Regions from separate parts of the Geodermatophilus bullaregiensis genome, predicted to be linked through region 4. Evidence: riboswitches for the same ligand, from Rfam matches in the RefSeq annotation. Region 4 holds a riboswitch; each other region holds the start of a gene.
The links. Region 4 has a riboswitch for cyclic di-AMP ahead of JOD57_RS10920 (C40 family peptidase). Riboswitches for the same ligand answer to the same signal wherever they lie in the genome.

Region 1: another riboswitch for cyclic di-AMP. It lies ahead of JOD57_RS26525 (LysM peptidoglycan-binding domain-containing protein); the one in region 4 lies ahead of JOD57_RS10920 (C40 family peptidase).
Region 2: another riboswitch for cyclic di-AMP. It lies ahead of JOD57_RS20935 (C40 family peptidase); the one in region 4 lies ahead of JOD57_RS10920 (C40 family peptidase).
Region 3: another riboswitch for cyclic di-AMP. It lies ahead of JOD57_RS23905 (VldE C-terminal domain-containing protein); the one in region 4 lies ahead of JOD57_RS10920 (C40 family peptidase).

What each region holds. Positions count from the first base shown of each region.
Region 1 covers NZ_JAFBCJ010000001.1:4,566,799-4,573,992, forward strand. The annotation lists gene treZ (malto-oligosyltrehalose trehalohydrolase) at 1-1,367, opposite strand, end outside; gene JOD57_RS26525 (LysM peptidoglycan-binding domain-containing protein) at 1,483-2,070, opposite strand; cyclic di-AMP (ydaO/yuaA leader) riboswitch at 2,140-2,269, opposite strand; gene treY (malto-oligosyltrehalose synthase) at 2,522-4,861, opposite strand; gene glgX (glycogen debranching protein GlgX) at 4,864-6,978, opposite strand.
Region 2 covers NZ_JAFBCJ010000001.1:4,358,911-4,366,104, reverse strand. The annotation lists gene JOD57_RS20955 (TIGR03557 family F420-dependent LLM class oxidoreductase) at 1-955, opposite strand, end outside; gene JOD57_RS20950 (RtcB family protein) at 1,156-2,319, shown strand; gene JOD57_RS20945 (serine hydrolase domain-containing protein) at 2,938-4,113, opposite strand; gene JOD57_RS20940 (hypothetical protein) at 4,352-4,504, opposite strand; cyclic di-AMP (ydaO/yuaA leader) riboswitch at 4,880-5,014, shown strand; gene JOD57_RS20935 (C40 family peptidase) at 5,027-5,539, shown strand; gene JOD57_RS20930 (carbohydrate kinase family protein) at 5,620-6,525, shown strand; gene JOD57_RS20925 (HNH endonuclease signature motif containing protein) at 6,638-7,194, shown strand, end outside.
Region 3 covers NZ_JAFBCJ010000001.1:4,976,729-4,983,922, reverse strand. The annotation lists gene JOD57_RS23915 (DUF6807 domain-containing protein) at 1-579, opposite strand, end outside; gene JOD57_RS23910 (hypothetical protein) at 572-736, opposite strand; gene JOD57_RS23905 (VldE C-terminal domain-containing protein) at 849-1,856, opposite strand; cyclic di-AMP (ydaO/yuaA leader) riboswitch at 2,135-2,284, opposite strand; gene gdhA (NADP-specific glutamate dehydrogenase) at 2,444-3,793, opposite strand; gene JOD57_RS23895 (MFS transporter) at 3,957-5,363, shown strand; gene JOD57_RS23890 (bifunctional 3'-5' exonuclease/DNA polymerase) at 5,368-7,023, opposite strand; gene JOD57_RS23885 (helix-hairpin-helix domain-containing protein) at 7,089-7,194, opposite strand, start outside.
Region 4 covers NZ_JAFBCJ010000001.1:2,313,138-2,320,331, forward strand. The annotation lists gene JOD57_RS26840 (Lrp/AsnC family transcriptional regulator) at 139-642, shown strand; gene JOD57_RS10895 (DUF3253 domain-containing protein) at 700-954, opposite strand; gene JOD57_RS10900 (hypothetical protein) at 1,017-1,535, shown strand; gene JOD57_RS10905 (serine hydrolase domain-containing protein) at 1,560-2,891, opposite strand; gene JOD57_RS10910 (DUF3817 domain-containing protein) at 2,907-3,224, opposite strand; gene JOD57_RS10915 (hypothetical protein) at 3,330-3,863, shown strand; gene JOD57_RS10920 (C40 family peptidase) at 3,924-5,117, opposite strand; cyclic di-AMP (ydaO/yuaA leader) riboswitch at 5,131-5,277, opposite strand; gene JOD57_RS10925 (hypothetical protein) at 5,457-5,681, shown strand; partial or broken gene JOD57_RS25360 (YhjD/YihY/BrkB family envelope integrity protein) at 5,742-6,581, shown strand; gene JOD57_RS10930 (transglycosylase domain-containing protein) at 6,602-7,194, opposite strand, start outside.

The sequences.
Region 1 (7,194 bases), 2.3 Mb from region 4:
TCGGCGAACTCGCCCTTGCGGCCCTCCGCCGTCGCCCGGCCGATCTCCGGGTCGGTGTGGCTGGTGAAGAACTGCCACGGCGTCGAGGCGCCCCACTCCTCGCCCATGAACAGCATCGGGGTGAAGGGGCTGGTGAGCACCAGCGTCGCGCCGACGGCGAGCAGGCCGGGGGACAGGGACGCCGACACCCGGTCCCCGACGGCGCGGTTGCCGATCTGGTCGTGGTCCTGCAGGTAGCCGAGGAACTTCCAGCCCGGCAGCCGCGCGGTGTCCACCGGCCGGCCGTGGTGGCGGCGGCGGAAGCTCGACCAGGCGCCGTCGTGGAAGAAGGCGCCGGTCAGCGTCTTGGCCAGCCCGGCGAGCCCGGCCTCGGCGAAGTCGCGGTAGTAGCCCTGGCCCTCGCCGGTGAGCGTGGCGTGCAGCGCGTGGTGGAAGTCGTCGCTCCACTGCCCGGTCATGCCCAGGCCGCCGGACGCCCGCGGGGTGACCGTCCGCGGGTCGTTGAGGTCGCTCTCGGCGATCAGCGTGAGCGGCCGGCGCTCGGCGACCGACAGCCGGTCGACCTCGCGGGCCATCTCCTCGAGCACGTGGGTGGCCCGCTCGTCGACCAGCGCGTGGATGGCGTCGAGCCGCAGCCCGTCGACGTGCATGTCGCGCAGCCACATCAGCGCGTTGTCGACGATGTAGCGGCGGACCTCGTCGGAGTCGGGGCCCGACAGGTTGACCGACTCGCCCCAGGTGTTCGCCCCGCCCTCGGCGAAGACCGGCATGAACAGCGGCAGGTAGTTCCCGGACGGGCCGAGGTGGTTGTAGACGACGTCCTGGACCACGCCGAGGCCGCGCTGGTGGCAGGCGTCGACGAAGCGCTGGTAGGCCGCCGGCCCGCCGTAGCTCTCCTGCACCGTGTACCAGAGGACGCCGTCGTAACCCCAGTTGTGCGTGCCGTCGAAGCCGTTGACCGGCAGCAGCTCGACGAAGTCGACGCCGAGGTCGACCAGGTGGTCCAGTCGCGTGATCGCGGCGTCCAGCGTGCCCTCGGGGGTGAAGGTGCCGACGTGCAGCTCGTAGACGACGCCGCCGGCCAGCGGGCGCCCGGTCCACGCACGGTCGCCCCACGCGTGCGCGGCCGGGTCGAAGCGGCGGGAGAGGCCGTGCACGCCCTCGGGCTGGCGGCGCGAGCGCGGGTCCGGGCGGGGCGCGTCGTCGTCGCCGAGCAGGTAGCCGTAGTCGGCCTCGGGGGCGGCCGCGACCTCGGCCCGCCACCAGCCGTCGTCGTCCCGGCGCATCTCGTGCACCGACCCGTCGACCTGCAGCCGGACCCGCTCGGGGACCGGCGCCCAGACGGCGAACTCGACGGGTGCGGACATGCAGGGGCCTCCAGGAGTCGGCGGGTGACCGGGAGGGTGTGCCCGCGCGGGCTGCCGTCAACCCCGGCCGGGCCCGGCAGCCGGGGGGAGGAGCTCCCCCCGGCTGCCGTGCGGCTCACGGCAGCTGCAGCACCTGACCGACGTGGATGCGGTTCGGGTCGCTGACCGTGCCCTCGTTGGCGGCGAACAGGGCCTGCCAGGTCGTGCCGCTGGCCGCGGCGATCTTCGACAGGGTGTCGCCGGAGCGCACGGTGTGGGTCTCACCCGACGGGCGTGCGTCCCGCGACGCAGCCTCCGGCTCCCGATCGGCCGGAGCCGCCGCCGGAGCGGGGGCGGGTGCCGCGGCCGGGGCCGCGCCGGCCTCGGGCGCGGACGGGTCGAGGGCCTTGCCGCAGGTCGGCCAGGCACCCGGGCCCTGTACGTCGAGCGTGCGCTCGGCGACGGCGATCTGCTGCGCCTTGCTCGCCAGGTCGGCGCGCGGGGCGTGGTCGAGGCCGCCGAACGCCGCCCAGGTGCTCTGGCTGAACTGCAGGCCGCCGTAGTAGCCGTTGCCGGTGTTGATGCTCCAGTTGCCGCTGGACTCGCACTGGGCGACGGCGTCCCAGTCGTTGGGCGCGGCCGCGGAGGCCGGGCCGGCGAGGACGCCGATCGAGGTGGCCGCGATGCCGACGGTGACGGCGGTGCGGCGGGCCAGGGTGGCCATCCGCTGCGGCGTCGAAGCGCGGAGGCGACCGGCAGAGGGCGTGGTCGTGGGCACGGACGAGGACATGGCTGTACTCCGATCCGCCGCCTGCGAGGTGAGCTGTCGGGTTCGGAGCGATCGGTGCCCCGGCCGCACGACGTGCGGCTTCACCCCGAGACGGTGCTGCGTGGCCCCGTGACCACGGCGGCGACCGTCGAAGTGGGTCCCCCACCCCCGTCCTGGCGGTGCAGGAGGAACGGACGCCGACGGACGGGGTTGGGCGGATCGGCTCCGACGCCCGGCTCTCTGTCGGCCGGGTGCGCGGGCAAAGGTAACGGCCGGGTCTCGGCGGGGCACATCGCGCCCCAGGGGCCCCGGGCGTGTCGGTCCGCGCCCGCCCGGAGGCCCTCCGGGAACCCGCTGGTCACACCGCCGCGGTCGGGACGCCCCCCGCGGCGGTGTGACCTCGCCCTCAGTCGCGGACCAGCAGGGCCACCGGCAGCTGGGCCAGCAGCTCGCCCACCGGCGTGCCGCCGGCGTCGGAGACCACGCGCGTGCCGGTGAGCACGTCGCGCCAGGCGCCGGTCGGCAGGGCCAGCGCGGTGTCGCCCCAGCCGGCCGCGGCCAGGCCGACCGGCAGGCGGGTCGCCACGGTCACCGCGCCGTCGCGCCCCTCGGCGCCCCGGTCGAAGGCGACCACGTGACCGGCGGCCGGCCCGGTGACCTCGACCGGGCGGTAGCCGGCGAACAGCTCCGGGGAGTCCCGGCGCAGCCGCAGCACCCGGGAGACGACGAGCAGCTTGGCCGCGCCGCTGTCGTCGACGGGCGGCACCTCCCCGCCGTCGAGCCGGGTCAGCAGCTCGCGGCGCCGGGCGTAGTCGACCGGGCGGCGGTTGTCCGGGTCCACCAGCGAGCGGTCCTCCAGCTCGGTGCCCTGGTAGACGTCGGGGACGCCGGGCATCGTGAGCTGCAGCAGCTTCTGCGCCAGCGCGTTCGACCGCCCGGCCGGGCCGGTGCGGGCGACGAACTCCTCGATCTCGGCGTGCGTCGTCGCGTCGTCGTAGGCGGCGTCGACCAGCGCGTGCAGCCGGGTCTCGAACGCCTCGTCGACGTCGGTCCACGTCGTCGACAGGCCCGCCTCGCGGGCGGCCTTCTCGGCGTAGGCGTGCGCCCGCTCGCGCGAGAGCGGCCAGGCCCCGACCAGGTTCTGCCACACGAGGTGCGCCAGCGGCCGGTCGGGCAGCGGGTGCCGGGACAGCCACCGCCGCACGAGCTCCGCCCACTCGGTGGGCACCTCGGCGAGCACGGCCAGGCGGGCCCGGGTGTCCTCGCTGCGCTTGGTGTCGTGGGTGGTCAGCGTGGTCATGGACCGCGGCTTGCGCGCCACCCGCCGGCCCTGCGCCTCGTGGAACTCCTCGACCGTGCTGCCGAAGCGGGCCGGGTCGCCGCCCACCTCGTTGAGCACCACGAACCGCGACCAGCGGTAGTAGGCGCTGTCCTCGACGCCCTTGGCCATCACCGGCCCGCTGGTCTGCTCGAAGCGGGTGGCCGCCTCGGTGCCGGCCTGCGCGAGAACCGGGTGCAGCGCGTCCACGGCCGCGACCAGGTCGGGCCGGCGGTCGCGGACGGCGGACACCGCGGCGTCGAGGTGCTCGCGGCCGTCGGGCAGGTAGCTGCGGTAGACGGAGAAGGTCGCCAGCAGCTCGGCCAGCGCCTCGGTCTGCTGCTCGGGATCGATGCCGGGCAGCTCGCCGATGACCCGCACCAGCCGGGCGACCTCCGAGCCGAGGATCCCGTCGGTGACCTCGCGCTTGCAGTCGTGGACCAGCTGCGCGTAGTCGACCTCCCGCCCGGACAGCTCGGTGTCCAGCGCGGTGAGCGCCGCCTCGCCGGCCGGGTCGACCAGGACGTCGTCGACCTCGGCGAGGGCGTCGTAGCCGGTGGTGCCGGCCGTCGCCCAGCTCTCCGGCAGGTCCTCGCCGGGCTCGAGGATCTTCTCCACCACGGTCCAGCGCCCGCCGGTGGCCCCGGCCAGCCGGTCGAGGTAGCCCCTCGGGTCGGCCAGGCCGTCGGGGTGGTCGATCCGCAGCCCGTCGACGGCGCCCTGCTCCACCAGCCGCAGCACCAGCTCGTGCGTGGCGTCGAAGACCGCGGGGTCCTCCACGCGCAGCCCGGCGAGGGTGTTGATCGCGAAGAAGCGCCGGTAGTTGAGGTCGGAGTCCGCGCGCCGCCAGTCGACCAGCTCGTAGTGCTGCCGGTCGTGCACCTCCTGCGGCGTCCCCTCGCCCGTGCCGGGCGCGAGCGGGAAGCGGTTGTCGTAGTACCGCAGCTCGCCGTCGACCACCTCGAGCTTCTCGACGTCGTCGGCCGACCCCAGGACCGGGATGCGCACCCGGCCGCCGCCGAAGTCCCAGTCGACGTCGAACGCCGACGCGTGCGCGCTGTCCCGGCCGTGCCGCAGCACGTCCCACCACCACGGTGCCTCGGCCGGGTCGGCCACGCCCATGTGGTTGGGCACCAGGTCGAGCACCAGCCCCAGGCCCTGCTCGTGCAGTGCCGCGACGAGCCGGTCGAGGCCGGCCTGCCCGCCGCGCGACTCGTCGACGTGCGCGTGGTCGACGGTGTCGTAGCCGTGGGTGCTGCCCGTCGCGCTGCGCAGCAGCGGCGAGGTGTAGGCGTGGCTGACGCCGAGGTCGGCGAGGTAGCCGGCCACGGCCGCGGCGTCGTCGAGGGTGAAGTCGGCGGTCACCTGCAGCCGGTAGGTCGCCGTCGGGACGTCGCGGCGCCGGTCGGCGCCGAGCGGCTCGCTCACCGTCACGACCGGCGGGGGGCGCTGAGCACGATCATCGAGCGGTCCCGCACGGTGATCGTCTCGCCCGGCTTGAGCTGCGTCGGCTCGACCTCGCCCAGCTCGGCGGTGTCCAGCACGACCGTCCAGGCCGCGGCGTACTCCTCGGCGGGCAGCGTGAAGTCCATCGGCTCGTGCGAGGCGTTGAACGCCAGGTAGAAGTGGTCGTCCACGACGTCCTCGCCGCGCTCGTCGGTCGACCGGATGCCGTGCCCGTTGAGGTACATCGCGATCGACTTGGCGAAGCCGGCGTCCCAGTCGTCCTCGGTCATGAGGTCTCCGCCGGGCGTCAGCCAGGCGATGTCCTGCACCGGGGCGCCCGCCTCGCGCCGGACCGGCCGGCCGTGGAAGAACCGGCGACGGCGGAACGTCGAGTGGTCGTGGCGCAGCCGGGTCACCAGCTTGGTGAACTCCAGCAGGCCCTCGTCGACCTCGTCCCAGTGGATCCAGGTCAACGGCGAGTCCTGGCAGTAGCCGTTGTTGTTGCCCTTCTGCGTGCGCCCCAGCTCGTCGCCGTGCAACAGCATCGGCACGCCCTGGGACAGCATCAGCGTGGCCAGGAAGTTGCGCCGCTGGCGGGCGCGCAGGGTGAGCACCTTCTTGTCGACGGTCTCGCCCTCGACCCCGCAGTTCCAGCTGCGGTTGTGGCTCTCGCCGTCGTTGTTGCCCTCGCCGTTGGCCTCGTTGTGCTTCTCGTTGTAGGAGACCAGGTCGTTGAGCGTGAACCCGTCGTGCGCGGTGACGAAGTTGATGCTCGCGACCGGCCGCCGTCCGGAGTGCTGGTAGAGGTCGGAGGAGCCGGTGATCCGGCTGGCGAACTCGCCGACCGTGGCGTCCTCGCCGCGCCAGAAGTCGCGGACGGTGTCGCGGTACTTGCCGTTCCACTCGGTCCACAGGGCGGGGAAGTTCCCCACCTGGTAGCCGCCCTCGCCGACGTCCCACGGCTCGGCGATGAGCTTCACCTGGCTGACCACCGGGTCCTGGTGCACCAGGTCGAAGAAGGCCGAGAGCCGGTCGACGGCGTGCAGCTCGCGGGCCAGCGTCGAGGCGAGGTCGAAGCGGAAGCCGTCGACGTGCATCTCGGTGATCCAGTACCGCAGCGAGTCCATGATCAGCTGCAGCGCCTGGGGGGTGCGGGCGTTGAGGGAGTTCCCGGTGCCGGTGTAGTCCATGTAGTACTGCGGGTCGTCCTCGACCAGCCGGTAGTACGCGCGGTTGTCGATGCCCTTGAACGACAGCGTGGGGCCCAGGTGGTTGCCCTCGGCGGTGTGGTTGTAGACCACGTCGAGGATGACCTCGATGCCCGCCTCGTGCAGGGTGCGGACCATCCCCTTGAACTCCTGCACCTGCATGCCGTTGTCGGTGTTGCTCGCGTACTCGCTGTGCGGCGCGAAGAAGCCGATCGTGTTGTAGCCCCAGTAGTTGCGCAGGCCCTTCTGCTGCAGGGTGTCGTCCTGCACGAACTGGTGCACCGGCATGAGCTCGATGGCGGTGATCCCCAGGTCCTGCAGGTAGGACACGACCGCCGGGTGGGCGATGCCGGCGTAGGTGCCGCGCAGCTCCTCGGGCACGTCCGGGTGCGTCATCGTCAGGCCCTTGACGTGGGCCTCGTAGATGACGGTCTTGTGGTACGGCGTCCGCGGCGGGCGGTCCACGCCCCAGTCGAAGTACGGGTTGACGACGACGGACTTCGGCATGTGCTCGGCCGAGTCCTCGTCGTTGCGCTCACCGCTGGTGAAGTCGTAGCCGAAGACCGACGGGTCCCACTCGATCTGGCCGTCGATCGCCTTGGCGTAGGGGTCCAGCAGCAGCTTGTTGGGGTTGCAGCGCAGGCCCTGGGACGGGTCGTAGGGCCCGTGCACCCGGTAGCCGTAGCGCTGCCCCGGCTGGATGCCGGGCAGGAACGCGTGCCAGACGTAGCCGTCCATCTCGGGCAGCCGGATGCGGGTCTCGGTGCCGGCGTCGTCGAACAGGCACAGCTCGACCTTCTCGGCCACCTCGCTGAAGATCGCGAAGTTGGTGCCGGTGCCGTCGAACGTGGCTCCGAGGGGATAGGCGGTTCCGGGCCACACCTGGGTCATCGAGTGTTTCCTCCTGCACTGGCGCCCCCGTCCGCGGGGCGCGGTGGCCCCCTGCCGCGGCCGTCGGCAGGGGGTCGGGGCACGGATGCCCGCGTTGCCAGTGCCCGATCCGGACCGGCCCACACGTGACGCGGCGGAGGTCACTGCGGCGGCCGGCGACCCGCGCCGGGAGGGCAGCGTCCCGGGGACGACGACGCCCCCCACGGCGGGGCCGCG
Region 2 (7,194 bases), 2.0 Mb from region 4:
TGAGCGCGCGCACCCGCTCGATCAGCCCGCTCGCGCAGGCGTCGATGAAGCCGTCGGGGTCGGGACCGGCGTTCTGCAGCACGATGTGGTCGAAGCCGGCGTCGACGTAGGGCTGCACCTGCGCGAGGTGCTTGTCGGCGTCTGGGCCGCAGGAGAACTGCTGCTTGACGTCCTCGAGGGTCACCGTCGCGCTGGCGGCGTCGAAGTTGACCGGGTTGGGCAGCTCGCTCATGACCTTCCAGCCGGTGACCGCCCAGCGGCTGGTCTCCAGGGCGGTCCGCGCGGCGGTGTCCTCGTCGGCCGCCCACGCCATCGGCACCTCGGCGTAGCGCGGACCCTTCCCGCCGGCGTCGCGGTAGGCCTCGACGAGGTCGGCACGGGGTTCGGTGGCGAACAGCCCGTCGCCGTGCTCGGCGGCCAGCGTGGAGGCGTTGTGCCCGCCGCTGGCGACGGCGATGACCGGCAGCTGGTCGGGCAGGTCGAAGACGCGGGCGTCCTCGAGCTGCAGGTGCTTGCCCTCGTAGGTCTGGTAGCCGCCCTGCCAGAGCAGCTTGATGATCTCCAGTGCCTCGGTGAGCATCTGGTGCCGGACGTGCACGGCCGGCCAGCCCTGACCGACGACGTGCTCGTTGAGCCGCTCGCCCGAGCCGACGCCGAGGGTGAACCGGTTGTCCGACAGGATCTGCACGGTCGCCGCGGCCTGGGCGATGACCGCCGGGTGGTACCGGATCATCGGGCAGGTGACGCCGGTGGCCAGACCGATCCGCTCGGTCCGGGCGGCCATCGCGCCAAGCACCGACCAGGTGAAGGCGCTGTGCCCCTGGACGTCGAGCCACGGGTGGTAGTGGTCGCTCAGCTCGACGAAGTCGAAGCCGGCCTCCTCGGCGCGGACGGTCTGCCGTACGACCTCGTTCGGGGGGAAGGCCTCGGTGGCGAGCTTCAGTCCGACCTGCATGGTCGTGGTTCCTCACTGTCGGGTTCGCGCTGGTCCGCCGTCCCGCCTGCCCGGTGCCCGCGGAACGGAAACGGCACGCCGGAGCCCGGCCTGGGCCCGCCGTCCCCGGGTAGTCGCGAGTGCACCGGGCGACGCAGCGGCGTCGACCGCCCCGGCCCTGCGCCCGCGGCAGGCCCGATCCGCGACCGGAGGGGTGGACCATGGAGAGGATCAGCGATCGGCTGCTCAGCTGGGCGTCGATCCTCGAGCCGACCACGCGGGTGCAGGCCGAGCGCACCGCCTCGATGCCGTTCATCCACCCGCACGTGGCCCTCATGCCCGACGCGCACCTGGGCCTGGGCGCGACCGTCGGCTCGGTCATCCCGACCGACGGCGCGATCATCCCGGCGGCGGTGGGGGTCGACATCGGCTGCGGGATGACGGCCGTGCGCACCCAGTTCACCGGTGACGACGTCCGCGGCCGCAACCTGGCGACGCTGCACGAGCAGATCTCGCGGGCGATCCCGCTGTCGGCCGGCCGCAACAACAGGAAGGTGCGGGAGACGGCCACGCCGCGCGTCGAGGAGCTGCGGGGCCTGCCCGGGGCGGCCCAGGCCGACGGCGTCGTCCCCGACTGGCCGCTGCAGCTGGGCTCGCTCGGGTCGGGCAACCACTTCATCGAGGTCTCCCTCGACGAGGCCGACCGGGTGTGGCTGTTCCTGCACTCGGGCTCCCGCGGTGTGGGCAACAAGCTGGCGTCGAAGCACATCCGGGTGGCGCAGGAGCGCACGCGGGCGAGGGGCGTCGACGTCCCCGACCGCGACCTCGCCTACCTGGAGGAGGGCGAGCCGGAGTTCGACGCCTACGTCGAGGCGCTGCACTGGGCGCAGCGGTTCGCCGCGCTCAACCGCGAGGAGATGATGGACCGCCTCGCCGAGCAGGTGTCCCGGTTCCTGACCGAGGAGGTCCGGCGGGTGCAGGTGGTGCAGTGCCACCACAACTACACCGAGCGGGAGACCCACCACGGCACCGAGGTGTGGCTGTCCCGCAAGGGCGCGATCTCCGCGCGGACCGGCCAGTGGGGGCTGATCCCCGGGTCGATGGGCGCGGCGTCCTACGTCGTCGTCGGGAAGGGCAACGCCGAGGCGCTGATGTCGGCGCCGCACGGCGCCGGCCGCAACCACTCGCGGGGCGCCGCCCGGCGGATGTTCAGCCGCGCCGACCTCGACCGGCGCATGAGGGGCATCGCCTGGGGCCGCTCGGACGCCTTCCTCGACGAGCACCCCGATGCCTACAAACCCATAGGTCAAGTGATGTCAGACGCTTCTGATCTAGTCGAGGTGCGACACACCCTCAGGCAGATGGTCAACGTGAAAGGCGACTGACGTGGATCCATTCCTACTCTACTTCGCTGGCTTCTTCGACGGCGAGGGATCGGTTGGGGTCTACAGGAACGGGAAAGGCGGTCGGACGCTACGGGTGCAGTTGACGCAGAACATCACGGCGAAGAGCACTCTGCTACTCAGAGAGTGCCAGGCGCGCTGGGGCGGCTCCCTGTCTGAGATGAACAGGAGCTACAGGCGCACGGCCTGGAACTGGCAAGCAAGCTCTCTGTCTGGCGTGCGGGCACTGAGGGACATCCGCCCATGGCTGCGTCTCAAAGCAGACGAAGCAGACATCGCGTTGGAATGGTGGGCACAACGTCCGATCCCCCGACGCGGTGTCGATGGTCGATACCTCCCACTCACCGAGAACGAGCGCAACTCGGACGCTTCCGCAGAGGTGAGACTGAAGGCAGCAAAGGCAGGACTCCGGACAGAAGATGCCATGGTGCTCAACGTCGCTCCCTCGGTGAGTCAACTCCTGATCGTCGAGCCAGATGGATGAGCACATGAATCATCGAGCAGGTGGCGTCCACATCGGCCTGCGCGCCACAACGTTGACGCGGGTGCTCGTGCTCTGCGCCGACCGGCGGGGCAGAGCACGAGCGGCCGCAGAGTGGGTCAGAGCGCGGCGTACAGAGCCTCCTCGAACTCGCCGTAGACCCGCCACGCGCCGTCCTGCTCGATGAAGGGCAGGGAGTTGGTGTAGATCGAGGCGCAGACGCCGGTGGTGCGGTCGACGAAGAAGTGCGTGTTGAACAGCCCCGCCCAGGAACCGGTGCCGGCCCGGCGGCGGCCCGGCTGGTCCTCGGTGTTGAGGAGCAGCCCGTAGCCCCACGTGTGGCCGGGGCCGGCCCGGAGGCTGTCGGTGATCGGCGGGTCCGCGGTGAGGATCTCGGCGGGGAAGTCGAGGTCGCCGATCTGGTTGGTGAACGCCCGGTCGACCGTCTCCGCCGAGAGGATGCGCTCGCCGTCGAGCTCGCCTCCGCGGAGCAGGGCGCGCGCGAAGCGGGTGTAGTCGCGCGGTGTCGAGTAGAGGCCGTGCCCGCCGGCCCACCAGTCGGGCTCCTGGTTGAGGATCTCGTCGACCGCGGTCCACCCGCCGTCCTGGCCGCGGGTGTGGATGGCGACGCAGTGGGCCTTCCGCTCCTCGTCGAGCCGGAACATCGTGTCGGTCATCCCGAGCGGGCCGGTGATGCCGGTGGCGATCACCTCGTCGAGGGTCGTGCCGGCCACCGCCTCGACCACCCTGCCGAGCCAGTCGGTGTTGATGCCGTAGACGTACCGGGTGCCGGGGTGGGCGACCATCGGCGCCTCGAACGCGCGCGCCGACCCGGGGACGACGTTGGGGACCCCGGTCGCCGTCTCGTACCGCAGCAGCTCGGCGTTCCAGAACCAGTAGCCCAGTCCCGTGGTGTGGGTGACCAGCTGGTGGACGGTCGCCTTGCGGGCCGGCTCGACCAGCCGGGGCGTGTCGCCGTCGAAGCCCTCGAGGACCCGGACGTCGGCGAACTCGGGGCGGTACTGCTCGACCGGGGCGTCGAGGTCCAGCTCGCCGCGCTCCACCTGCTGCAGCGCGGCCGCCGTGCAGACCATCTTGGTCATCGACATGATCCGGAACTGGGTGCTCGTGGTGACCGGGTCGTCGGACTCCCCCGCGACGCGCACCCCCGCGCCGCCCTCGTAGAGGACGCCGTCGCGGTCGGCGGCGATGGCGGCGACGTGCGGCACCGCTCCCCGCTCCACCGCGTCGGCCAGTACGGCGTCGATCCGGCTGCCGTCGATGTCCCTGCTCATGGCGCCTCCTCGGTCGGTCCGCCGCGACTCTGCGGCGGGCCCGGCGTCAGGCTGGCGGGTGCCCTGGAGCAGCGCAAACGCGGCGGCGAGCACGGCGGCGCGCTCGTGCCCTGGTCGACGCCGGGAGCGGCGCGGCGAGCGGCTCCGGGTGCACGCTGCTGCGTCCCCGGTCCCGGCGCGACGCGACCCCCGTCCCGGCGGTCCGGGGCGGGGGTCGCGAGACAGGTGCGCGGTGCGGTCAGTAGCGACCGGCCGTGCCGCCGCCCCTCTTGTTCTTGGCCTGGTAGTCGCGGATGAACTTCTTGATCTTGGCCTGGTTCTGCGGCTTCTGCAGCTCCTGCACCACCTTGGCGGCGACGCCCGAAGCGACGAGCTTCCTCAACATCCCCATGGGGTTGCCTCCTCGTGTCGATTCCTGTCCTCGTGCCCCGTGAACGCGCGCCGCAACCGTGGCGATCCCGACGTCCTCCGTGCCGTGTCGGTGGTGGGCCGCTGACTGCGCGTTCGGACGCACCGCCGCGTCCTTTCTGGCCCGGCGCGGCGTGTCCGCGCCGGGCGGCCGGCTCCCGCGTGTCGAGGAGTTCGGGTGTCCGCGCTGGTCAGCGCGGCGTGTCGGATCCGGGGCGGGAGTCAAGTGCGCGGACCCGGATCGGGCGTGGCGGCCGACCGGAGCGGTTGAGCGCTCAGGGACCCCTACCTACCGTCGTCGCGGTCCGGCCAGGGCCCTTCGTCACTCCCCGTGTGACACCCGCCGGATGCGCCGAACCGGATGCCGGCACCCAGCCGGTCTCCCGGGCCGGGGACCCACCGCAGCACTGGGGTGGAGCGCGACTCGTCGCGCCGGGCGACTCCTCCGTCCGAACCCGTCAGCTAACCCGGTAGGCGATCGTGGAGAACAGGAGAACCGTCGTCGATGACGACTACCCGCACGTCCACCGCTCGTCGCTCGTTCCGCGGCATCGCCGTCGCGGCCATCGCCGGAGCCGGCATCGTCCTCTCACCCCTCCCGGCCTCGGCTGCCGTGGGTGGCGGCGGTGGTGGGGCCGTGACGGCCGCGCCGGTCGCCGCTCCCAACGGCGCGGCCCAGACGGCCGTCGACACCGCGCTCGCCCAGCGCGGTGACATGTACCTCTACGGCGCGACCGGTCCCGACCGGTTCGACTGCTCGGGGCTGACCAGCTTCGCCTACAAGGCGGCCGGCGTCTCGATCCCGCGCACCTCGAAGGCCCAGTCGACGTTCGGCACCCCGGTGGCGAAGGCCGACCTCCAGCCGGGTGACCTGGTGTTCTTCTACAGCCCGGTCTCGCACGTGGGCATGTACATCGGCAACGGCCAGATGGTCCACGCCTCGACCGCCGGCAAGCCGGTGGCCGTGGTCGCCCTGGACTCCATGCCGCAGTACCAGGGCGCCCGTCGCATCGTCTGACGCGATCCTCGGACGACGCCCCGGCCCTGGTGGGCCGGGGCGCCGTCGCGTCAGGACGGTCCGGTGGAGACTCCTCGGCCGTGACCTCCACCGGCCCGGCGTGGCCCCGCCCCGCCGGGCGGGGACCGGTCGTCGCGCTGGGCAAGCTGGTCGCCGACCAACTGCTCGAGCTGTCGGCTCCCCTGGTGGTCGGCGGCCAACAGCGGGTGGTCCGGACGACGACGGCTGGCGGCGCCCCGGCCACCGTGACGGCGAACCTGGCACGGCTGGGTGTCCCGTCCCGGCTGGCGGGCTGGGCCGGCGCGGACCCGCTCGCCGACGACCTGCTGGCCGGTCTCGCCGGGCGCGGCGTCGAGGTGGCGGTGGTGCGTCGCGGACGGGCGCCGGTGTCGACGGTGCTGGTGCACCCCGACGGCGAGCGCACGCTGCTGACCGACCGTGGGGAAGGCGGGCTGGAGCCTTCCGACGTCCGCGCCTCGTGGGTCGCCGATGCGGCCGTCGTCCACCTGGACGGCTACGACCTGCTGCGCTTCCCCGGCGCGCTGCGGGGCGCCGCGTCGGCGGCACACGGGCGCGGGGTGCCGATCAGCGTGGACGTCGCCGCCGCGACCCGCATCGCCGCGCACGGGGTCGGCGCCTACACCGACCTGCTCGCCGGGCTGCGGCCGGACCTGCTCTCCTGTAACGCCGCCGAGGCCACGGCCCTGGGCCTGGACGGTTCGTTGCCGGCCTGGGCACCCGGGCTGGTGCTGGTGCACGCCGGTGCCCGCCCGACCCGGGTGGTCTCGGCGGCGGGCGCGTGGGAGGTGCCGGTCGAGCCGCTGCCGGCGGGGCGGCTGCGTGACACGACCGGGTGCGGGGACGCGTTCGCGGCCGGGGTGCTGAGCGGCTGGCGCGCCGGGCAGTCCGTGCTGGACGCCGTCCGGTCCGGTTATGCCGCGGCCGCGGTGGTCGCCGGCGTGGTCGGCGGCCAGCCGCCGCCGTGACCTCTCTCGATGCGCGCTGACACATCGCACCTCATAGGCCGCTGACCTGCATTTTCAGGTTGAGCACCCCGGTCCGATCGGTTAGAATTCGTACATGTGTTCGGGTGATCCGGTGGGCGGTGACGTTCTCGACGACGTCGCCGCGCTGGTCGCCGAGCGCAACCGGGTCGATGCCCTGCTGGCGCGGCGGGTACGGGCCGCGGAACTGTCCCAGGCACCGGAGCGGGACGGGCTGACGAGCACGGCGTCCTGGTTGCGCGGGCACTGCCGGCTCTCGGCGGCCGCGGCCGGCCGGCTGGTGACCGCCGGGCGGGTTCTCGAGCACCTGCCCGCGCTGGCCGAGGCGCACGACACCGGGCTGGTCAGCGCCGAGCAGGTGGCCGTGGCCGGGCAGATCCTCACGCCCGAGCGGCTGGCCGCCGCCGCGGCCGCCGGGGTGGACCTGGCCGTCATCGACGCCGTCCTCACCCAGGTGGCCCTCGATCACCCGCACGCCGACTTCGTGCGCGTGGTGCGGCACTACCTGGCCGACCTCGACCCCGACGGACCCGAACCCGATCCCACCGAGGGCCGGTCGCTCACGCTGGCCAAGCACGCCGACGGATCGCTGTCCTTCCGTGGCCAGCTCGACGCCGCCGGTGGGGAGAAGTTCCAGGCGGCGGTCGAGTC
Region 3 (7,194 bases), 2.7 Mb from region 4:
CGCGCGCTGCTCCCCCGCGGCCACGGGCGTGCGCACCCACGGCCCGGGCGCCGCCGGCAGCCGCCAGGAGAACCCGCCGTAGCCCGCGCCCGCCCGCCCGTTGGTGGCCGGGCTGCCGAGCGACAGCTCCCCGCCGGTCGCGTTGGTGAGCGCGGTCGTGAGCCCCAGCTCCCAGCCGGCGGGGACCGGCCGCGCCCGCACCCGGCGGTGCTCACCGAGCAGCAACCGGCCGTCGGGGCCCAGCCACCGCAGCGCCTCGTGGAAGCCGTCGTCCTCCCGGGCCGGGAAGCCGGCGTGCTCGATCCGGCCGTGGTCGGCCCGCGCGGTGTAGCCGTGGCCGCGCACGTAGGTCGGGCCACCCCACAGGTTCGCGCCGCCGACGTCCTGGACCCCGATCGAGACACCGAGGTGCCAGGGGTGGTCGGGGGGCTGCGCGTCGGTCACCGTCCGGCCGTCGAGGGTGCGGACCGGGTGCAGGTACGGCCGTGGCGCCAGCGCCGGGTCGAGCCCCCCGCCGTCGGCGTACCCGGCCACCACCACGCCGCCGAGCCGCAACAGGGTGAGCGCGGGCTCAGCCACGGACGACCGCGGCACCCGCCCGCGCCCACGGCAGGCCGGGTCCCGGGGGCAGGGCGCGCTGCTCGTCGGTCAGCGGCCGCGGGGCGCAGGTGCCGGCCGGGTGCCACCGGCCGTGGACGCCCGTCGGCACGGTGGGGACGGAGCTCGGTGGCGCCATGCCGGCGTCCTCCTGGGGTCGGTCCGGACGTCGACCGTATCGTCGGCCGGACCACCCGACAGCGGCGGCCCGACCGGTCCCGGGGGTCGGTCGGGCCCGGCCCGCCGTGGGGTCAGCCCACGTAGTTGACGTGCACGTGGTCGAAGTGGTTGGCCGTGGCGCTGCCGCGGTCGGCCATCTGCGACCAGCTGCCCCCCGGCGAGCTGAGCATCTTCTGCTGGTAGATCAGGTAGTCGACACCGAGCTCGTCCCAGTGCGCGACGTGGTACTGCACGATCGCGTTCCCGAGCGCGGTGTTGGACATGACCATGTAGTCCAGCGCCAGGCCCGACGGGTGGCCGTTCGGGTCGGCGGCACTGGCCCGGGTGCCGCCGAGGGTGATCCCGCCGGCGCCGGCCACGTTGCTGACCACGGCGTTCGCCGCCGCCTGGACCACGGCCTGCACCGGGCCCGCGGTGTTGCTGATGCGCGCGGTCGCCGTGGTCGCCGTCCCCGAGCCGGCGGCCGACGAGCTCGCGGACGACGGCGCGGCCGACGAGGCGGGGGCCTCGGCGGCCTCCTCGGCGGCCTCCTCCGCGGCGACCTCGGCGGCGGCGGCCTCCTCGGCGGCGACCTGGTCGGCGGCCGCCTCCGCGGCTGCCTCGGCAGCGGCGGCCTGGGCGGCGGCCTCCTCGGCGGCGGCCTGCTCCGCGGCGCGCTGGGCAGCGGCGGCGGCCTCGGCCTCGGCGCGCTGCCGGTCGAGCGCGGCCTGGTCGGCGGCGGCCTGCGCCTGCTGTGCGCTGGCCTCCTCGGCCTCGCGACTGCCGCGGCTGGCGGCCAGGTCCTCCAGCGGCTGGAGGTCCGCGGCCACGTCGCCTCCGCCGGCGTCGGCGGACCCGGAGGCGTCGGCGGTCCCGGAGGTCAGGCCCAGCTCCTGGGCGACGCTGGCCGACTCCGCGCTGCCGGCGCCGGCCTGCGCGGCAGGGTCCGCGCCGACGACGACGTTGACCAGCAGGGCGCCTGCGGCGGCGGCGCCGAGCAGCAGGCCGGGACGGCGGGCGGGGAGCAGACGGCGGCGGGAGCCGGCGGCGCGGGCGCGGCGCTCGGCGGATCGGCCGGACGTGGTCGTGCGGGGGTCCATGGGGCGGGGTGCTCCGGAGGTGTGGGGGCGCAGCGGCGCGGGAGGCCGCGGCGGGGCGGACGGCGGGTGCGCGGGCAGCGCGCCGGGCCGGCGCGGGCCCACCAGGGAGAAGCGGCGCGGGGCCGGTCGAGCGGAGGGTGCTCGGGCTGGTGGGCTCGCGGACGGCGTCCGGGGCGGACGGCCGCGGACGGTCAGGTGCGCGGGCGCGCCGGGGTCCGGGAGAGCCGGGGTGGAGGGAGTGGTGCAGCGGTGCAGGCGCACGCCATCCGGCGGCTCTCCGTTCTTCCGTGAGCCGCCTGCCGAGTTAGCTGACGGGTTCGGGCGGGAAGCAGCCCTACCTGCCCGGACGGATGCCCGGTGCGGGATTCACCCCAGTACTGCGGTGGGTCCCCGGCTCGCCCCAGCGGGCGACTCGGCGGCGTCCGTCCGGCCTCCCCCGACGGGGGACACGACGACCGGTCGGACGCGGCCACGGTACCGGCGTCGTGAAGTCGTGACAACGAGTCGACAGCGGTTTCGTGGGGTGATCGCCGTCGCAGACCTCCCGATCGACGGCCGGAGGGTGTAGGCGGCGGTGGTCCGGGCGCTCAGACGAGGCCGTGGGCGTGCACCGCCTCGGCCACGTCGAGGAACCCCGCCACGTTCGCGCCGAGGACGAGGTCGCCGGGCGAGCCGTACTCCTCCGCGGTGGCCGAGCAACGCGCGTGGATGCCGCGCATGATCTCCTCCAGCCGCGCCTCGGTGTGCTCGAAGGTCCAGCGGTCGCGCGAGGCGTTCTGCTGCATCTCCAGGGCCGAGGTGGCCACGCCGCCGGCGTTGGCGGCCTTGCCCGGGGCGAAGGCGATCCCGGCCTCCCGGAACACCCGGACGGCGTCGGGGGTGCACGGCATGTTCGCGCCCTCGACCACGTACCGGCAGCCGTTGCGGGCGAGGACGGCGGCGGCGGCGCCGTCCAGCTCGTTCTGCGTGGCGCTGGGGACGGCGACGTCGCACGGGACGTCCCAGATGCTGCCGCCCTCGACGAAGGACGCCGACGGCACCCGGTCGGCGTAGGCCTCGATCCGCGCCCGCTCGACCTCCTTGACCTGCTTGAGGACGTCGAGGTCGATGCCCTTCTCGTCGACGACGTGGCCGCTGGAGTCCGAGCACGCCACCACGGTGCCGCCGAGCTGGTGCACCTTCTCGATGCCGTACACGGCGACGTTGCCCGAGCCGCTGACGGTGACCCGCTTGCCGTCGAGGGACTCCCCGGCCTCCTCCATCATCGCCTCGGCGAAGAACGCCGCGCCGTAGCCGGTGGCCTCGGTGCGCACCAGCGCCCCGCCCCAGCCCAGCCCCTTGCCGGTGATGACGCCGGACTCGTAGCGGTTGGTGATCCGCTTGTACTGGCCGAACAGGTAGCCGATCTCGCGGGCACCCACGCCGATGTCGCCGGCCGGGACGTCGGTGTACTCGCCGAGGTGGCGGTAGAGCTCGGTCATGAACGACTGGCAGAAGCGCATGACCTCCGCGTCGGAGCGCCCCTTGGGGTCGAAGTCCGAGCCGCCCTTGCCCCCGCCGATCGGCATCCCGGTGAGCGCGTTCTTGAACACCTGCTCGAAACCGAGGAACTTCACGATGCCCAGGTCGACCGAGGGGTGGAACCGCAGGCCGCCCTTGTAGGGCCCGAGCGCGGAGTTGAACTCCACCCGGAAGCCCCGGTCGATGTGCACCTCACCGCGGTCGTCCTGCCAGGGCACGCGGAAGATGACCTGCCGCTCGGGCTCGCAGATCCGCTCGACGGTCTTCATCTCCAGGAACTCGCGGTGGCGGGCCAGGACGATGGCCAGGGAGTCGAGGACCTCGCGCACCGCCTGGTGGAACTCCGTCTCGCCCCGGTTCCGCCGGAGGACGTCGCCGTAGATCCGCTCCACCACCGCCGAGACGTCGGTGTTCATCCGCGCTCTCCCCTCGGTCGCACCCGGCCCGCGGTTCCGGGCCACCCGGTTCCGCTGTGCCGACGGTCGCAGACTCCCCGGCGGCTCTCCACCCGACGGTCACGGCAGCGGTTCGACGCGGCTCACTGCTTGGTGTGTGCAACGACCTGGGACGCTGGGGGTCATGGCGGTCCCCCGGTCCCCCCGCGCCCTCGTGGCGGTGCTCGTCTTCGTCGGGACGGTCGTGGCCGTCATCAGCAGCCTCGGCGCGCCGCTGGTCCCGGCGGTCGCGTCGGCCACCGGCGCCTCGCTGCCGGACGCGCAGTGGTCGCTGACGGCCACGCTGCTGGTCGGCGCGGTGGCCACCCCGGTGGTCGGCCGGCTCGGTGACGGCCCGCACCGGCGCCGCGTGGTCCTCGCCGTGCTCGCCGTGGTGACCCTCGGCGGCGCGCTGGCCGCCCTGCCGCTCGGGCTCGGGTGGCTGGTCGCCGGGCGGGCGCTGCAGGGCTTCGGGCTGGGGCTGACCCCGCTGGCCATCGCCACCGCCCGCGAGGCCCTGACCGGGGACCGCTCGCGCTCGACGATCGCCGCGCTGTCGGTCACCGTCGTCACCGGTGTCGGCCTCGGCTACCCGCTGGCCGGCCTGGTGGCCGAGCTCGGCGGGGTGCACGCCGCCTTCTGGGCCGGCGCCGCGGTCAGCGCCGCCGCGCTGGTCGCCGCCGCCGTGGTCCTCCCGCCGCCGGCCGCGGCACCGCGGCGCCGTCTCGACGTCGTCGGTGCGCTGCTGCTCGGCGCCGGGGTGGGCGGGCTGCTGCTCGCCCTGGGCGAGGCCGGGACGTGGGGCTGGACCTCACCGCTGCTGTGGGGGCTGGCCGGCGCGGCGGTGGTGGCCCTGGTGCTCTGGGTGCTGTGGGAGTCGCGGACGCCGGAGCCGCTGGTCGACCTGCGGCTGGCCCGCGGCCGGACCGCGCTGACCGCCCACTCGGCGGCGCTGCTGGTCGGGCTGTCGAACTACCTGCTGCTCGCCGCGGTGCCGGTGCTCGCGCAGGCGCCGCCGGCCGACGGCGCGGGCTTCGGCACGTCGATCGTCGTCGCGGGCCTGGTCCTGCTGCCCTTCTCGGCGGCGAGCGTGGCCGGCGGCCGGCTCGCGCGGCTGCTCGCCGACCGCGCCGGACACGCCCGGGTGCTGCCGGTCGCGGCCGTGGTGCAGGGCGTCGCCTTCGTGCTCTTCGCCGTCCTGCGCACCGACCTGTGGCAGCTGTTCGCCGTCATGGCGGTGGCCGGCCTCGGCGTCGGTGCGGCGTTCGCGGCGTTCCCGGCGCTGCTGGTCTCCGCCGTGCCGCCGTCGGAGACCGGCAGCGCGACGAGCCTCAACCAGGTGCTGCGCTACGTGGGCTTCGCGGTGGGCAGCGCGCTCACCGCCACGCTGCTCGCCGCGGCCACGCCCGGCTCCGGCGGGTCCCCGGGTGCGGCCGGCTACACGACGATCGCGGTGGTCGGTGCCGGCGTCTGCGTGCTCACCGCCGTCGTCACCGGGCTGACCGGCCGCCCGGCCGCGGCACCCGCCCGCGCGCCCGCCGCCGTCCGCTGACGGGTCAGCCGGCCTCGGCCCAGGAGCGGACGACGGCGACGTCGAGCGGGAAGTCGACGGGGAAGGCGCCGAACAGCAGCCGCCCGGCCGTGACCGCGGCGGCCCGGACCTCGCGGGCGACGTCGGCGGCCAGGTGCTCCGGCGTGTGCACGACGACCTCGTCGTGCAGGAAGAAGACCAGGTGCGGCCGCTGCGCCGGCGTCCCGTCGCCCAGCCGCCACAGCCGGTTGCGCAGGTCGGCCAGCCAGCACAGCGCCCACTCGGCGCCGGTGCCCTGGACGACGAAGTTGCGGGTGAACCGGCCCCACGCGCGGCGGGCCCGGTCGCGGTCCTCGCGCGGGCCGTCGTCGTCGGGCGGCTCGCCGAGGTCGGCCCCGCGCTGCGCCCACGCGCCGGCCGGCAGGGGTGACCCGCGGCCGAGCAGGGTGGCCACCACGGCGCCGCGCTCCCCCGCCCGGGCGGCCTCCTCGACCAGCCCGATCGCCCGGGGGTAGCGGCGGGCCAGCCGCGGCAGCATCCGGCCACTCTCCCCGCGGGTACCGCCGTACATCGCCCCGAGCATCCCGAGCTTGGCCTCGGCGCGGGTCGCGACGGCCCCGCCGGCCACCATGCCCTGGTAGAGGTCGGCCGACCGCGCCGCCTCGGCCATCGCCGCGTCACCGCTCATGCCGGCGAGCACCCGCGGCTCGAGCTGCGCGACGTCGGCGACCACCAGCTGCCAGCCGTCGTCGGCGACCGCGGCCGGGCGCACCTGCACCGGCACCGACAGCGCGCCCCCGCCCTGCGCCGACCACCGGCCGGTCACCACCCCGCCGGGGAGGAACGCCGAGCGGAACCGGCCGTCGCGCACCCAGGTCTCCAGCCAGCTCCAGCCGTGCGCCGACAGCAGCCGCGCGAGCTTCTTGTACTCGAGCAGCGGTGCGACGACCGGGTGGTCGACCTGCTCGAGCGTCCACTGGCGGGTGTCGTCGACCGGCAGCCCGGCGGCCTGCAGCGCCCGGAGCAGCTCGACCGCCGAGTCGGGGTTGAGGCCGGGCGCGCCGAGGGCCGTGCGGACCTCGCCGGCCAGCCGCTCGAGCACCGGCGGCCGGACGCCGGCCGGCGGGCGCGGGCCGAGGGCGTCGGTGAGCAGCCGCTCGTGGACGTCGGCCCGCCACGGCATCCCGGCGGCGGTCATCTCCGCGGCGACCAGGGCGCCGGAGGACTCCGCGGCCAGCAGCAGCGCGAGCCGGCCGCGCCCGGCCGACGCGGCCAGCGCCGCCTGCTGCCGGTCGTGCTCGGCGACCGGGTCGAGCCGGTCGGCCGGGTCCGCGAGCGGGAAGAGCGCGTGCTCGGCCGTCGTCACCGGCTGCAGGTCGTCCCAGCCCGGGGTGTCCTCACCGGCGAGCGCCCGCTGGCCGGCGAACGGCGAGCGGCGGAGGACGGCGTGGGTCAGCCGCAGGTCGGTGCAGCGCTCGACCCGGACGCCGGCGTCCAGCAGCGCCGGGTACCAGCGGGTGGTGTCGTCCCACACCCAGCGGACCGGCGTGCGCTCCCGCTCCCGCACCCAGCCGGGCAGCTCGTCGGACGGCAGCCGGGTCACCTCGGCCGCCGCCGCGTCGCCGGTGCACCGCCGCGCCTCGACGACGTCCCCGCGGCGGCGGAGGACGATCCGCTCCACCCCTGCAGTGTCGCCGACGGGTACGACGTCCCCGTGCGTCCGCGCCGGGCGCGCGGGGAGCGGCCTCAGCCGAGGAGGCGGCGCAGGGTCCGGAGCGGCTGGTGGACCCACCACGACGCGACGCGCAGGCCGAACCGCCACAGGTCCCCCCACTCCGCCGGCCGCGGTGCC
Region 4 (7,194 bases):
TGTGGCGCCACTCACACATCGTGGCACGCCCGGTCGTGTCCCGGAGCACACCACCACCCGGTCGGGGTGCGCAAGAGCCAGGACGGGAACTGCGCAGGATGGCCGGACGACGCCCTCCCGACGTGTCAGACTGCTCGCGTGCCCGCGCCGCAGGACCGCCTCGACGCCACCGACGCGCGCCTCGTGCAGGCGCTGACCGACGACCCGCGGGCCACCGTGATGGCGCTCTCCCAGCGGCTGGGGCTGGCCCGCAACACCGTGCAGGCCCGGTTGACGCGCCTGGAGGCCGGCGGGCTGCTCACCCCGTTCGAGTCCCGGGTCCGGCCGGAGGCGCTGGGCTACCGGCTCGGCGCCTACGTGACCGTGCAGGTCGTGCAGCGCGGCCTGGAGGAGGTGGCCGCCGCACTGGCCGCCCTCCCCGAGGTGCTGGAGGTGACCGCCCTGTCCGGCGCCGCCGACCTGCTGGTGCGGGTGGTCGCCGTCGACGCCGACGACCTGTGGCGGCTCACCGAGCAGGTGCTGGCACTGCCGGGGGTGGAGCGCACCGACACCGCGCTGGCCCTGCGTCGCTACGTCGACCACCGGGTCGGCCCGCTGCTCGAGCGCGCCGCCGGCGGCGACCGGCCCGCCGACCAGCGGTAGCCGGCCGCCTCCCTCGCCCGGCCGGTGCCGGTCAGCGGCCGGCCCGGCCGGTGCCGGTCAGCGGCCGGCCCGGCGCACCCGCACCGGGCCCCGGGCGGTGGCGACGTCGACCACCGTGCCGCCCTGGGTGACCTCCACCGCGCCGCGCGCGGCCAGCCGGCCGGCCGCCGCGCGGGCCTGCGGCATCAGCGCCCGCCAGCCCTCCGGGTCGACCGCGCGCGCCGCCTCCGACGGGCAGATGGTGGCACCGGGCGCGCGGGCGTCGAGCAGTCCCTCGATGGCCCGCTCGAGGGCCGGGCCGGCGTCGTCCACGCCGTCCAGGGTGACCTGCCCGGGTCGTTTGCGCAGGTCGCGGGCGGGGGTACCGCGGGCGCATGGCGAAGCGCACCCCGGTCGGGACGTTCGGCAAGGGCCGGCGCGGCATCAGCACCCTCGGCTGGGCCCTGCGCGGTGCCGCCGCCGGCGCGGCGGGCACCACGGCCCTCAACGCCGTCACCTACCTCGACATGGTCGTCCGCGGCCGCGGCACCAGCTCCACCCCGGAGCGGACGGTGGAGGCGCTGGCGGAGAGGGCGCACGTCCCGATCCCAGGCGACGAGGAGACCCGGCAGAACCGGGTGCAGGGGCTCGGGCCGATCACCGGCCTGGTCGCCGGCATCGGGGTCGGCGTCCTCACCGGGCTGGCCCGCGCCTCGGGCTTCCGGTCGCGGCCGCTGGCCGGCACGCTGCTCACCACGCTCGGCGTCCTCGTGGCGTCCAACGGCCCGATGACCGCGCTCGGCATCACCGACCCGCGCACGTGGTCGGCCACCGACTGGGCCAGCGACGTCGTGCCGCACCTGGCCTACGGCGCCGTCGTCAAGACCACGATGGACGCCTTCGACCGCCTGTGACACCCCCACCTCCCGGGCGTGGGGTCAGGCGTCGGCGGACCAGCCGCGGGGGTCGACGCCGCCGGGCACGGGGGCCGCGGGGTCGTAGGGCGTGCGGGTGAAGACGAAGGTGCCCACGTCGAGGTGGTCCTCGGCGATGCGCAGCGGCTCGCCGGCGTAGTAGCCGTCCAGGCCCACCCACGCGCCGTCCTCGCGGCGGCGGAAGCGGCTGGCCCGCCCCGGCCGGCCGGGCAGCGGCCCCAGGTGCAGCAGCCCGCCGGACAGCGCGCGCAGCGCGACCGGGGCCGGCCCCCAGTACCAGACGCCCAGCCGCTCGAGCGGGACGGACGACGGCGAGGGCGACCACGCCTCGACCACCCGGGGCTCGGCGGCGCGCAGGTCGGCGAGCAGGCCCGGGACGAGTGCGTCCAGGCCGCTGGTGGTGTTGGCCAGCGAGACCGCGCCGGTGCCCTCCTCGCGGTCGACGAAGACCCCGGCGAGGAACCCGGGCATCGAGCCGCCGTGACCGGTCAGCGTGCGCCCGTCGACCCGCAGCACCTGCAGCCCCAGGCCGTAGGCCGACCACGCCGGGGAGGAGGGGTCGACGCCGGCGGGCACCGCCATCTCCTCGAGCGTCGCCGGGGACAGCACGTCGCCGGTGTCGCCGAGCAGGAAGGCGGCGAAGCGGGCGAGGTCGTCCAGCGTCGCCCACAGCTGACCGGCGGCGGCCATCACGCCGGCGTCGTGCTCGGGCTCGGGCAGGACGACGTCGGCCCACGGGTGCACCGCACACCCGTGCGCGGCCCGGCCGGAGGGCCGCGGCGTCGTCCGGGTCATGCCCAGCGGCGCCAGCACCTCTGCGGTCACGACGTCGACCCACGACCGCCCGCGCGCCCGGGCGACGAGCTCGCCGAGCAGGCCGAAGCCGAGGTTGGAGTAGTGGAAGCGGCGGGCCTCGCCCAGGACGACGTGCCCGCCGGCCAGCCCGAGGTCGGCCAGCGACCCGCCGGGCACCCGCTCCCACCAGCCGCCCGGGCTCTCGGCGGCGGCGCCGGCGAGGTGCGCCAGCAGCTGCCCGACGCTGCGGTCGCCGAACGGCGTGCCGGGCACGTGGCGGTCGAGCGGGTCGTCGAGGTCCAGCCGGCCCTCGTCGCGCAGCCGCAGCACGGCGACGGCGGTCACGGTCTTGCTGATCGAGCCGAGCCGGTACTGCACGTCGAGGTGCGGCTCCGCGACGTCGCCGCGGCCGGCCGACCAGGCCAGCCCGCCGCCGCGGACGACGCCGGCGACCAGGCTGGGCGCCCGGCCGTCGCGCTGCACGCGGGCGGTGCGGGCCAGCAGGGTGCGGGCGGTCGCGGGGAGCACGGGCTCGGCCATGCCCCGCACGGTAGGTCAGGCTCGCGCGGGCGCCTGCAGGCGGCCGGTGCGCGCGGCCCAGCGCTCGAACACGACGGTGGCCAGCGGCGGGATCGAGGCGGCGAGCGCGAGCAGCGCCGTCCACCGCGACCAGCCGAGCACCCGGGCGGCGACCAGCGCGACGACGAGGTAGGCGATGAACACCGCGCCGTGGACCGGCCCGAACACCTGGACGCCCACCTCGGAGGTCTCCGGGACGTACTTGACGTACATGCCGGCGAGCAGGCCCAGCCAGGACAGCGCCTCGGCGACGGCGACGACGCGGAAGGCGAGGGCGACGGAGCGGGGGTTCATGGCGAGCGGGTCCTCCGGGGGGACGGGCGGGTCTCCCCTGCCCAACGGCCGGCCCGCGCCGTGAATCCCGGCCGGTCGTGTGACCTGCGTGGCAGGGTCGGGCCCGTGCGGGGGCTGGCGCGGCGGGAGTTCTGCCTGGTGCTCCTCCGCCGGATGGCCGACCTGCGACCGGACCTGGTCGCCGAGGCGCTCCCCCGGCTGGGCGCCGACCGCGCCGCGGCGCACGCCGCGCACACGCGGTGGCAGGCGCTGCACCACGCGCCGCGGGCACCGCGCGGCCTGGCGCTGCGCGCCGCCGTCCTCGGGCCGGCCGAGCGGGTCGAGGCGCGCCGCCTCGGCGACCTCGACCTCGAGGTCCGGCACTGGCCGCTGCCGCTGTGGCCGCACCTGCGGTGGGAGGTCGTCTCTGGCCCGGGGGGCACGGTGCTGCACGAGCACCTCGTCCGGGCGCCCGGCTCGCCGGTGCCGCCGGCGGCCGAGGGGCGGCTGCGGGTGTGGGAGCACGTGGTCGCCGACGTCAGCGGCCTGCCGGGCGCGGTGGAGGTGGACCCGCAGGTGGTGACGCGCTGGGAGGTCCGGCTGCCGTCGGGCACCACCGCGGCGTTCGTCTGGGGGCTGCTCCAGCAGGTCCGGACGTGACCGGGCCCCGGCACCCGAGGGGTGCCGGGGCTCCGCGGAGCGGGCGGTGGAGCCCCTTCCTCAGGCGACGCGGCGGGCGCCGGCGTAGCCGCCCATCGAGTCGACGCCGGCCACCTTGACGACGTCGCCCGACGTCGGCGCGTGCACCATCTGCCCGTTGCCGATGTAGATGCCCACGTGGCTGACCGGGCTGTAGAAGAAGACCAGGTCACCGGGCTGCAGGTCGGCGCGGGAGACCGCCTGGCCCGTGCGCGACTGCATGGCGCTGGAGTGCGGGAGGGTGACGCCGGCGGCGCGGAAGGCGTACTGGGTGAGACCGGAGCAGTCGAACGAGCCCGGGCCGGCCGCCGCCCACACGTAGGGCTTGCCGCGCTGGGCCATGGCCGTGGCCACCGCCGTCGCGGCGGCACCGCTGCCCCCGCCGGAGGGGGCAGCCACCGGGGCGCCGGCCGTCCCGGTGGACGAGGAGCCGGACGAGGAGCCGGAGGACGAGGAGCCGGAGGACGAGGAGCCGGAGGACGACGAGGTGGCGCTCCCGGACGTCGCGCCCTCGGCGCGCTCGTCGTCGCGGCTGGCCCGGGTGTCCTCGGCGGCGTGCGCGGCCGCGGCGGCCTCGAGGGCGGCGCGCTGCTCCGCGGCGGTGAGCCGGGAGAAGTCGGCCTGGTAGTCGGCGATCTGCGCCTCGAGGCCGGCCTGCCGGGCGGCGACGTCGTCGTACTGGCGCTGCGCCTCGGCGGCGGCCTCCGCGGCGACGGCCTGAGCGGCGGTGGCGGTGTCGGTGGCCGCGGCGGCCTGGCCGAGCAGCTCGCCCTGGTAGCCGGCGACGCCCTGGAGCAGCGTGACCCGGTTGACGAACTCGTCGGCGTCCTGGCTGGTCATGAGCGCCTGCAGCGGGCCCATGCTGTCGCCGGTGTAGGCGGAGCGGGCGATCCCGACCACCTGGTCACGGGCGGCGTCGACGGCGACCTGCGCCTCGGCGAGCGTCGCGGCGGCGGCCTCGGCGGCGGCCTGCTGGGCGGTCAGCGCCTCGCGGGCCTCGTTGAACTGCTCGGTGACGACCTCGAGCTCGTGCCCGCGGGCGGCGACGAGCCGGGCGGCCTCGGCGGCCGTCGTCGGCTCCTCCGCCGCGGCCGGTGCCGGGACGGCCCCGAGGCCGAGACCCATGCCCAGGGCGCCGACGAGGGCGAGGACGGCGCGGCGACGTGACCGCGCGGGAGCGGGCGTGCCGGGGACGGACGTGCTCAGGGGCGCCACGGTTCGGCGTCTCTCCTTCTCCCAGGCCGCCTACCGGGTTAGCTGACGGGTTCGGGCGTGGAGTCGCCCGGCGCGCACGGGTGTCCGCGCGCACTTCACCCCGGGACTGCGATGGGTCCCCGGCCCGGTCCCCCTCACGGGCGGACCGGCTCGACGGCGTCCACGGGGTGCCACCCAGGTCGGTGACGGAGCGCCCCGTTGGACGTACGCAGCGTAAAGGGCGTGACCACCCCGTGACAATGAGTGAGTCACAATGACCTCACCCACACCGCCCTCCGGCCGCCGCCCGGTTGCCGCCACCCGGTTTGGGAGTGCCCCGGGACGAGCACGAGACCGGGCATGTGCTCCTCCACGCGGATGCGCCTCGCCCGGCCGCTCCTCGCGCTCGCCCTGCTCGGCTCGGTGGTCGCCTGCGGTGACAACACCGACTTCTCCCGGGGCCCGACCAACTGCGACGCCAGCGGGGAGAACGCGAGCAACGAGCAGGACGCGAGCTGCCAGGAGACGGGCGAGAACCCGGGCAACGACGCGCCCACCACCGACGACGCGAACCCGGGCGGCTGAGCCCCTCCCGCCCCGGCCGCTCGGCGGGCGCGTGACCGCCCGGACTGGTGGCATGAGCCGGTGAGCCCGGCGCGGAGGTGGACGGCGGCCCGGCTGGGTGCCGAGACGCGGGCGCTGCTGGGCGGCGCCCGCCGTCTGCTGCGCGGCCGCGACCTCGCCCTCATCGCCGCGGGGCTGACCTTCTACGCCGGCATCGCCGTCGTGCCGCTGCTGCTGGTGGCCGTCCGGCTCACCGCGCTGGTCACCTCACCCACCGAGGTGCGCGCCCTCGTCGACCGGCTGGCCGAGCTGCTGCCGGCCGAGCTGGGCGCGCCGGGGGCGGTGGAGCGGCTGGCCGGCGCCGGCGTCCGGCTGGACCTGCTCGGCTTCCTCCTGGCGCTGGTGCCGCTGTCCTTCTACGGCGAGGGGCTGCGGCGCGCCCTGCTGCGCTTCACCCGGCAGCGGGACACCGACACCCTGACCGGCTGGCGCGGACGGGCGCTCACCCTGCCGCTGGTCGTCGTCACGCCCGTGCTGCTGTACCCGCTGCTGCTGGCCGCCCGGTTCATGGCCGACCTGGCCCTCGAGGAGGGCCTGGGCCCGGCCGTCGGCCGCTTCTTCGTCGGGTACTACTCGGTGCTGTTCGTCCTCACCGTCCCGCTGGCCTGGGGCTTCGGGGTGGTGGCCGCCGGCCGGCACCGCCGTCGCGCGGTGGCCTCGGGAGCGCTGTTCACCGCGGCCTGCCTGTCGGGGTTCCTGCAGGGCTTCGTGCTGTTCCTCTCGCTGCCGCTGGACCTCGGGGCACCGTTCGGCGGCCTCGTCGCCGTGGGCGGCGTGGTCGCCGTCGGTCTCTGGATGTTCCTGCTGCACCTGGTGCTGCTGGCCGGGTGGCTGCTCACCCAGTCGCTCGACGAGCGGCTGGGCCGGCGCCAGCACCGGGATCACCCCGGGATCGGGACCGGGATCGGGAAGCGCGGGGCCTCGAAGGCCGGGACCGGCGGGGCCCCCGGCTCGGGCGCCGGCGGGGACCCCGGCTCGGGCGCCGGTGGGGGTCCGGGCGCGGGCGGGGGCTCCGGCGCGGGCGCCGGCTCGGGCGCCGGCTCGGGCGCCGGGGCCTCGGGGGCGGGGACCTCGGGGGCGGGGACCTCGGGGGCGGGGACCTCGGGGGCCGGCGACGGCGACTCGGCCGGCGGTTCGGCCGGCGCGGGCCCGGGAGCCGGCACCGGCCTCGGCGGGGGCGCAGGCGCGGGCGCGGGCTCCACGTAGTCGCTGCCGTTGCTGACCAGGATCGACACCTGCTGGCCCGGCACGGCGCGACCGCCCCGCGAGGGGCTGGTGCCCAGGAACGCGCCCTCGGGCTCGTCGCTGTCGACGCGCACGGTGCGGGAGGTGAACCCGGCCTCGGCCAGCGCGCGCTCGCAGGACCGCACGCCGGAGCAGCCGGGCACCGGGCGGGTGTTGCCGTCCTGCACGGTGGGGTCGGCCGGCGGGAACTCGCTGCTCCCGCGCGCCTGCAGGATCGGCGCCATGGCGT